2 regions of the Streptomyces sp. KR55 genome follow, and region 1 is predicted to be linked to the other one. Evidence: riboswitches for the same ligand, from Rfam matches in the RefSeq annotation. Region 1 holds a riboswitch; the other holds the start of a gene.
The links. A riboswitch is a leader RNA that binds a small molecule or an ion and turns the genes downstream of it on or off. The one in region 1 is predicted to bind S-adenosylmethionine.
Positions count from the first base shown of each region.

Region 2: linked by a shared signal. The riboswitch ahead of thrC (threonine synthase) and the one ahead of ACTWQJ_RS09490 (aminotransferase class V-fold PLP-dependent enzyme) in region 1 are both predicted to bind S-adenosylmethionine.

Region 1 covers NZ_JBQQCE010000045.1:15,293-19,593, reverse strand. Annotated here, with positions in the region: gene qcrB (cytochrome bc1 complex cytochrome b subunit) at 1-339, shown strand, start outside; gene trpD (anthranilate phosphoribosyltransferase) at 476-1,540, shown strand; SAM riboswitch class IV at 1,627-1,743, shown strand; gene ACTWQJ_RS09490 (aminotransferase class V-fold PLP-dependent enzyme) at 1,925-3,286, shown strand; gene ACTWQJ_RS09485 (Lrp/AsnC family transcriptional regulator) at 3,307-3,588, opposite strand; gene ACTWQJ_RS09480 (rhomboid family intramembrane serine protease) at 3,585-4,301, opposite strand, start outside.
Region 2 covers NZ_JBQQCE010000248.1:6,338-10,638, forward strand. Annotated here, with positions in the region: gene ACTWQJ_RS30590 (alpha,alpha-trehalose-phosphate synthase (UDP-forming)) at 1-834, opposite strand, end outside; gene ACTWQJ_RS30595 (glucosyl-3-phosphoglycerate synthase) at 918-1,862, opposite strand; SAM riboswitch class I at 2,017-2,164, shown strand; gene thrC (threonine synthase) at 2,183-3,466, shown strand; gene ACTWQJ_RS30605 (MoaD/ThiS family protein) at 3,511-3,786, shown strand; gene ACTWQJ_RS30610 (cold-shock protein) at 4,226-4,301, shown strand, end outside.

The DNA.
Region 1 (4,301 bases):
GTCACCAAGCGGATCTGCCTCGGCCTGCAGCGCCGGGACAGGGACAAGGTGCTGCACGGCCGGGAGACCGGCACCATCAAGCGCCTGCCGCACGGTGAGTTCATCGAGGTGCACGAGCCGCTCAGCCAGGAGCAGCTGCACACGATCACGGCGCACGAGCAGTACCAGCCGGCCGAGATCGGCCCGACGGTCGACGAACACGGTGTCGAGCGCAAGGTGAAGGGCTCCGAGAAGCTGCGCGCCAAGCTCAGCAAGGCGTACTACGGCGAGGACGCCCAGATCCCCAAGCCCACCGTCGAGGAGTACAAGGAGATCACGAGCGGCCACGGCCACCACTGATCACTGCGTTCGCCACGCCACAGCGAAGGGCCCCGTCCGTTGTTCGGACGGGGCCCTTCGCCGTGCCCGCGGCTGGATAGGGTGGACCTGTTCGAGACTCGTGTCCCGGTGTACGGGACTGACCCAGGAGCGGCTTATGAGCGCTGTGACCCCCGCTGGAGGCGACACCGCGGCGGGCCGTTCCTGGCCCGCCCTGCTGAACGGCCTGCTTCAGGGCCGCGACCTCAGCGCGGACGACACCGCCTGGGCGATGGACCTGATCATGCGCGGCGAGGCGACGGACGCCCAGATCGCCGGGTTCGCGGTGGCGCTGCGCGCCAAGGGCGAGACCGTCGAGGAGATCGCGGGATTCGTCCGGGCGATGTACGACCACGCGAACGTGATCGAGGTGCCGGGCGACACCGTCGACATCGTCGGCACCGGCGGCGACGGCGCGAAGACCGTCAACATCTCCACGATGTCCGCGATCGTCATCGCCGGCACCGGTGCGAAGGTCGTCAAGCACGGCAACCGGGCTGCGTCCTCGGCGTCCGGGGCGTCCGACGTCCTGGAGAAGCTCGGCGTCAATCTGGAGCTGACGCCGCAGCGGGTCGCGGAGGTCGCCGAGGAGGCCGGGATCACCTTCTGCTTCGCGGTGAAGTTCCACCCGGCGCTGCGTCATGTGGCGGCGGCCCGCGGGCAGTTGGGCATCCGGACGACGTTCAACTTCCTCGGCCCGCTGACCAACCCGGCCAAGGTGAAGGCACAGGCGGTGGGCGTCGCCGACCTCAGGATGGCGCCCATCGTGGCCGGCGTCTTCGCCGAGCGCGGCAACTCCTCCCTGGTGTTCCGCGGCGACGACGGCCTCGACGAGCTGACGACCGCGTCCACCTCCCGGGTCTGGGTCGTCCGGGACGGCAAGGTGACCGAGGAGACCCTCGACCCGCGGGACGTCGGGATCGAGCTGGTGCCGCTGGAGGCGCTGCGCGGCGCCGACGCCTCGTACAACGCCGAGGTCGCCCGGCGGCTGCTCGAGGGGGAGCAGGGCCCGGTGCGGGATGCGGTGCTGCTGAACTCGGCGGCGGCGCTGGTGGCGCTGGCGCCGGGTGAAGGGCCGCTGACCGAGCAGATCCGCGCGGGGATGGCGAAGGCGGCGGAGGCGATCGACTCCGGGGCGGCGAAGCGGGTCCTGGAGCGGTGGGTGGCCGCCAGCAACGCCTGAGACCCAGCCGGTGTGATGCAGGGCGCAGTCCGGATCCTGGACTGCGCCCTTGCGCATCGAAGATCGTATGGCAGGATGCTGTACCAGGTCATGAGCGACAGCTGAAAGGCCCCGGCCGGCTGTCCGGCAACCCTCCGTCCGTGGCGGGGTGCCCCGGGTGAAGACCAGGTCGTAGGCAGCGAGGTCTACGACAAGCGCGGACCCCTCGCACACTTTTGAACGAGTGTGGGACCAGGGGTCCTGGTCGTCGAGGGAGCCTTCCGTGAGCAAGCGAATGCGATAGGGCCGCAGAGCCCCGCCTCCGCACACCCTTTTCACTCTTCCCCGCGCTTGAGCCGTGCCGCTCGCGCGGTCATCTTCGCCTGCGATTACGGGAGTACACCCATGTCCGTCTCCACCGCTGCCGCCGCCCAGTCCGTTTGCGCCCCGCTGCCCGTTCTCGGCCGGGATGTCACCGTCCCGCTCGTCACGGGTGGCGAAGTCACCTACGCCGCGCTCGATTACGCCGCCAGCGCGCCCGCGCTGCAGCGGGTCTGGGACGACGTGGCGGCGTACGCGCCGTACTACGGCAGTGTCCACCGCGGCGCCGGATACCTCTCCCAGCTGTCCACCGACCTCTTCGAGAACGCCCGCAGGACCGTCGCCGAGTTCCTCGACTGCCGGGCGGACGACCAGGTCGTGTTCACCCGGTCCACCACCGACTCGCTCAACCTGCTCGCCGCCGCGCTCCCCGCCGACTGCCAGGTCTTCGTCTTCGAGACCGAGCACCACGCCTCGCTGCTGCCCTGGCAGGACGCCCGCGTCAGCTACCTCGACGCCCCGCACACCCCGCAGCAGGCCGTGCAGACCCTGGAGCGCGCCCTGGCCGACCGCGACCCCCACGGCCCCGCCCTCGTGTGCGTCACCGGGGCCTCCAACGTCACCGGCGAGCTGTGGCCCGTACGGGAACTCGCCGCGGCCGCGCACGCGCACGGCGCCCGGATCGTCCTGGACGCCGCCCAACTCGCCCCGCACCACCCGGTGTCGGTGCAGGACCTCGACGTCGACTGGGTCGCCTTCTCCGGGCACAAGCTGTACGCCCCGTTCGGCTCCGGCGTGCTGGCCGGCCGTGCCGACTGGCTGCGCGCGGCCGAGCCGTACCTCGCGGGCGGCGGCGCCAGCCGCAAGGTCACCCGGCGGGCGGACGGGGGAGTGGACGTGGAGTGGCACGAGAGCGCCGCGCGGCACGAGGCCGGCTCGCCCAACGTCATCGGCGCCTACGCCGTCGCGTCCGCCTGCAAGGCGCTCACCGAGGCCGGTTTCGACACCCTCGTCGCCCGCGAGCGGCACCTGATCGACACCGTGCGTGCGGGGCTCGCCGAGGTCCCGGAGGTCAGGGTGCTGTCCCTGTTCGGCGACGACGCCCCGCGGGTCGGCGTGATCTCCTTCGTGGTCGACGGCTGGAACAGCTCCCACTTCGCCGCCGCCCTGTCCGCCGAGTACGGCATCGGCGTCCGCGACGGCCTCTTCTGCGCCCACCCCCTCGTCCGCACCCTGCTGGGCAGCGACCCGCAGAGCCAGGGCGAGTGCGGCGCCCCCGAGGTCGCGCCCGGCGAGAAGTCCCTCAACGCGATCCGCGTCAGCTTCGGCGCGGGGACGCCGGACGAGCATGTGGAGCGCTTCGTGAACGCCGTGAAGGAACTCGTCCGGCACGGCGCGAAGTGGCAGTACCGGACGGAGGAGGGCCGCTGCGTGCCCGTGGTCTAGGCCCGTGATCTAGGCGCAGCTCACGAGTCCAGGCCGATGGCGAACGCCGCCTCCAGGTCGTGCTGCGAGTACGTCCGGAACGCCACGTGCGTGTCCGTCGCCTCCACGCCGGGGATCTTGCTGATCCGGCCGGGGATGACGTCGGCCAGGTTCTCGTGCTGCTTGACCCGGACCATCGCGATCAGGTCGTAGGTACCCGTGACCGAGAAGACCTCGCTGACGGAGTCCAGCGAGGCGATCTGCTCGGCGATCTCGGGGATCCGGTCCACGCTGGTCTTGATCAGGACGATCGCGGTGATCACGGCTGGTTCTCTCCCTCGGTGGCCGGAGCTGGGGCGGCCTTCACTCTAGCTGTCCGGCCGAACCGCGCCCACGCGTAGAGGAAGCCCAGCGCGAAGCCCACCAGGTGGGCCAGGTAGGCCACCCCCGGCTCGTCGGCCGCCTGTCCCGCCGCCAGCCACTGCAGGGCCACCCAGAACGGCAGCACCACCCACGCCGGGAAGCGCAGTGGCAGGAAGAACAGGAAGGGCAGGAGGCTGGTCACCCGGGCGCGAGGGAAAAGGAACAGGAACGCGCCCAGCACCGCAGAGATCGCCCCCGAGGCGCCGACCAGCGACTGCTCGGAGCCGGCGTGGGCGCCCGCGTACCCGAGCAGGGCGAGGTAGCCGCAGCCGACGTAGAAGCAGGTGAACTCGACCCGGCCCATCCGTTCCTCGGTCATCACCCCGAAGACGTAGAGGAAGAGCATGTTGCCGAGCAGATGCAGCCAGCTGCCATGGACGAAGAGGGCCGTGGCCGGGGTCAGGGCGGCCCTGGGGGAACCCTCGAACAGTTCTGCGGGCACGACGCCCCAGCGGCGGAAGTAGGCCTGCTGCGCGGCGAGCAGCACGTCGCCGGAGCCGTACGCCGGACCGAGACCCGAGGCGGGGCCGGTCAGGAAGATCAGGCAGCACAGGGCGATCAGTCCGTACGTCACCGGCGCCGCCGGCCGCCGGACCGCCCGGCGGGCCACCGC
Region 2 (4,301 bases), on a different contig from region 1:
CGACAGCTCGGTCCGGTCCACGCGGACGATCGTCTTGCGGCCCTCGCCGATCTCCGCCCGCAGCGTCGCCATCCGCTCGCTCACATCGGCCTCGTGCGACCGCTTCCGCAGGAAGTCCGCGTCCGCACCGAGCCCGTGCACGCCGACGCGCGTGTCCCCGAGGCCCCCGACGAACGCCTCGCAGCATGCGGTGAACGCGTCCGCCCAGCGATGGGTGAGGAAGCCGAGCCGGTCCGCGCCCAGCATCCCGCGCAGCAGCTGCCCGGCGATGTCGTCCGGAAGCACCCGGAAGTACTCCGGCGGCGCCCACGGCGTGTGCGAGAAGTGGCCGATCCGCACATCGGGGCGCAGCTCGCGCAGCAGCCCCGGGACCAGGCTGAGGTGGTAGTCCTGCACCATCACCGCGGCACCCTGCGCCGCCTCCTGCGCCAGCGCCTCGGCGAAGGCGCGGTTGTACGCCTCGTACGAGGCCCACTGCCGCCGGAACTCCGCGTCGAAGACCGGCTCCATCGGCGTCTGGTACAGCATGTGGTGGACGAACCACAGCACGGAGTTGGCGATGCCGTTGTACGCGTCCGCGTGCACGTCGGCCGGAATGTCCAGCATCCGCACACCGGACTCGGCGATTCCGCGCCGCACCGCCTCGCGGTCGCCGTCGCCGAGGGCCGAGCACACCCACAGCGCGCCGGCGTCCGGCCCGATGGCCGACAGCCCGGAGACCAGCCCGCCGCCACCGCGTCTGGCGGCCAGCGAGCCGTCCTCGCGCACCTCGTACGAGACCGGGCCACGGTTGGAGGCCACCAGTACCTGCGCAGCACCGTACGTTGAAGCCATACGCCTCAACCTAGCCCGAGCCGGATCCGCTCAAACGTACGGACGGCCGCCCGGCGGGGCCGTATACAACGCCCATAAAACGGTCACGCCACTTTCCGGGCGGCGTACTCGGCGATCTCCACCATCGGTGGCCGCTCCTCCGTGTCCACGGAGAACGTACGCGGTTCGAAGCCGTCCTCCACCCGTTCGAACTGGGTGAGGGAGGGGCGGATCAGATGGCCGCGGGCCAGCCGCAGCTGGGCCGTGCGGTAGATCGCCGCCGCCATCCGGCCGAGCGCCTGCCCGTCCTGGTGGCGGTGTTTGCGCACCCCGACGTCGACCTGCGCGAGCGCCTCGAGGCCGGCCAGGTGGAGGGAGTCGACCAGCATGCCCAGCTCCACGCCGTAGCCGACGGGGAACGGGAGCTGTTCGAGCAGCGAGCGGCGGGCCGCGTACTCGCCGCCCAGCGGCTGGACGAAACCGGCCAGCTGCGGCCAGTGCATGTTCAGCAGCGGACGGGCCATCAGCTCGGTCACCCGGCCGCCCTGCCCCGCCGTGCCGCCGAGCGGACGGTCGTACATCCCCTTGACGAGGTCGACCTCCGGGTCGGTGAGCAGCGGGCCGACGATGCCCGACACGAAGTCCGAGGAGAACTCCTTCAGGTCGGCGTCGATGAAGCAGACGATGTCCCCGCTCGTGACGAGGAGGGAGCGCCACAGGACCTCGCCCTTGCCGGGGACGGCCGGTATGCGCGGCAGGATGTCGTCGCGGTGGACGACCCGGGCGCCCGCGGCGGCGGCCACCTCGGAGGTGCGGTCGGTGGACCCCGAGTCGACGACGACGATCTCGTCGACGAGCGGGAGCTGCTGCATGAGGTCGTGACGGATCACGGCGACGATGTCGCCGACGGTCTCCTCCTCGTTGAGTGCGGGCAGCACGACACTGACCGACTGGCCCGTCGTGCGTTTGGCGGCCAGGATCCTGTGGAGCGGGCGATCGGTCAGGGACCAGGAGCGGGTGCTCAGCCAGCGCTCGACTTCTTCCAGCACAGCTTGCGGCTCCTCTGCGTTCTCCAGGCGAGGGGGGTGTGATCCATCTCGCGGTTCGGACGACTATCTCAACTGTCCTGGCCTTCGGTTACAGTCTTGAACAACGCTGATGACCATCGCATGTCGGGGGTTGTTTGCGTCTACAACCACATACAGCTCATCCAGAGGGGCAGAGGGAAACGGCCCGATGAAGCCCCGGCAACCCTCCAGCCGGTTCTTGTCACGCAGACGTGGTGAGGCTCCCGGCTAGGGAAGGTGCCAATTCCGTCTCACGGCGAGATGCGTCGTGAGGAAGATGAGGAGAAAGGGCCTCGCCTCACATGGCTGTGCAGACTGTCGAAAGCACCAGCACTCCCACCGTCGACCTCGGTCCCGCCGCCGCGCTGTCCTGTCGCGAGTGCGGCCACCGCGTACCGCTCGGTCCGGTCTTCGCGTGCGAGGAGTGTTTCGGCCCGCTCGAGATCGCGTACGACTTCTCCGCATACGACGCCGAGGAGCTCCGCAAGCGCATCGAGGCGGGACCGGCGAACATCTGGCGTTACGCACCCCTGCTGCCCGTCCCCGCGGACGTGGCCGGCAAGCCGAACCTGAACCCGGGCTGGACCAAGCTCGTCAAGGCCGACAACCTCGCGCGCGAACTCGGCGTCACCGGCGGGCTGTACGTGAAGGACGACTCCGGCAACCCGACGCACTCCTTCAAGGACCGCGTCGTCGCCCAGGCGCTGGAGGCCGCCCGCGCCTTCGGCTTCACCACGCTCTCCTGCTCCTCGACCGGCAACCTGGCCGGTGCGGTGGGCGCCGCGGCGGCCCGGGCCGGCTTCCGCTCCTGTGTGTTCATCCCGCACGACCTGGAACAGGGCAAGATCGTCATGGCCGCGGTCTACGGCGGCGAGCTCGTCGGCATCGAGGGCAACTACGACGACGTGAACCGCTTCTGCTCCGAGCTGATCGGCGACCCGGCCGGCGAGGGCTGGGGCTTCGTCAACGTCAACCTGCGGCCGTACTACGCGGAGGGCTCCAAGACCCTGGCGTACGAGATCTGCGAGCAGCTCGGCTGGCGGCTGCCCGACCAGATCGTCGTGCCGATCGCCTCCGGCTCCCAGCTCACGAAGATCGACAAGGGTCTGCAGGAGCTGATCAAGCTCGGGCTGGTCGAGGACAAGCCGTACAAGATCTTCGGCGCGCAGGCCGAGGGCTGCTCGCCGGTGTCGGTGGCCTTCAAGGGGGGCCACGACGTCGTCCGGCCGCAGAAGCCCGACACCATCGCCAAGTCGCTGGCCATCGGCAACCCCGCGGACGGGCCGTACGTCCTGGACATCGCCCGGCGTACCGGCGGTGCGGTGGAGGACGTCACGGACGCGCAGATCGTGGACGCCATCAAGCTGCTGGCGCGGACCGAGGGCATCTTCGCGGAGACCGCCGGTGGAGTGACCGTGGGTGTGACGCGCAAGCTGATCGAGAACGGTCTCCTCGACCCGGCCCTCACCACCGTCGTCCTCAACACCGGCGACGGTCTCAAGACGCTGGACGCGGTGGCGGGCACCGGGCTGACCGCGACCATTCGTCCCAACCTGGAGTCGTTCCGGGAAGCCGGCCTCGTCTGAAGTCCCGCGCCCCTGGGCCCGTTCACCCGACCGGAGGTCATTTCATGAGCGTCACCGTCCGCATCCCCACCATCCTGCGCACCTACACCGGCGGTCAGGCAGAGGTCGCCGCCAAGGGGGCGACCCTCGCCGAGGTCATCGCCGATCTGGAGAAGAACCACACGGGCATCTCGGCCCGCGTCCTGGACGACCAGGGCAAGCTGCGCCGCTTCGTCAACGTGTACGTCAACGACGACGACGTCCGCTTCGAGCAGGGCCTTCAGACGGCGACCCCGGACGGTGCGGGCGTCTCCATCATCCCGGCGGTCGCGGGCGGCTGACCCGCTCCTGCGTTACCGTGAGTAACGCCGGTTACGCAATGTTCATCGAATTGCCCCCTCCGTGAGAGAAGCGGAGGGGGCAATTCAGTGTGATTGAGCGCGGTACAGTTGGGGAACGCGCTGCGACCCGCATGCCGGACGCATATGAGTTCCGGCTCCGCGTGCGATAAGAAGCAGCCAAAGTGTGTGGCCCTTTTGCGTCTTTCATTCCTTTTATGGGGCCCGACTTGCCCTGAATTCGGGCGAATTCTCCGCAAATTCCCGACCCTTGGTGCCCAGAATTCTCGTCCGATTGACCTGTTGCAGACGGCAGTTGGACAGATACATTCAGCCGCGGTCGACGCGTTCCGGCGCACGCCCCCAACCAGTGGGGGGTGAGGTCTGACCCGGATCCGCGAAGTGTGGATCTGTGCAAGGGCCAGTAATAGGGGAGTTAGGCATGGCTCAGGGCACCGTCAAGTGGTTCAACGCGGAGAAGGGGTACGGCTTCATCGCGGTCGACGGTGGTGCGGATG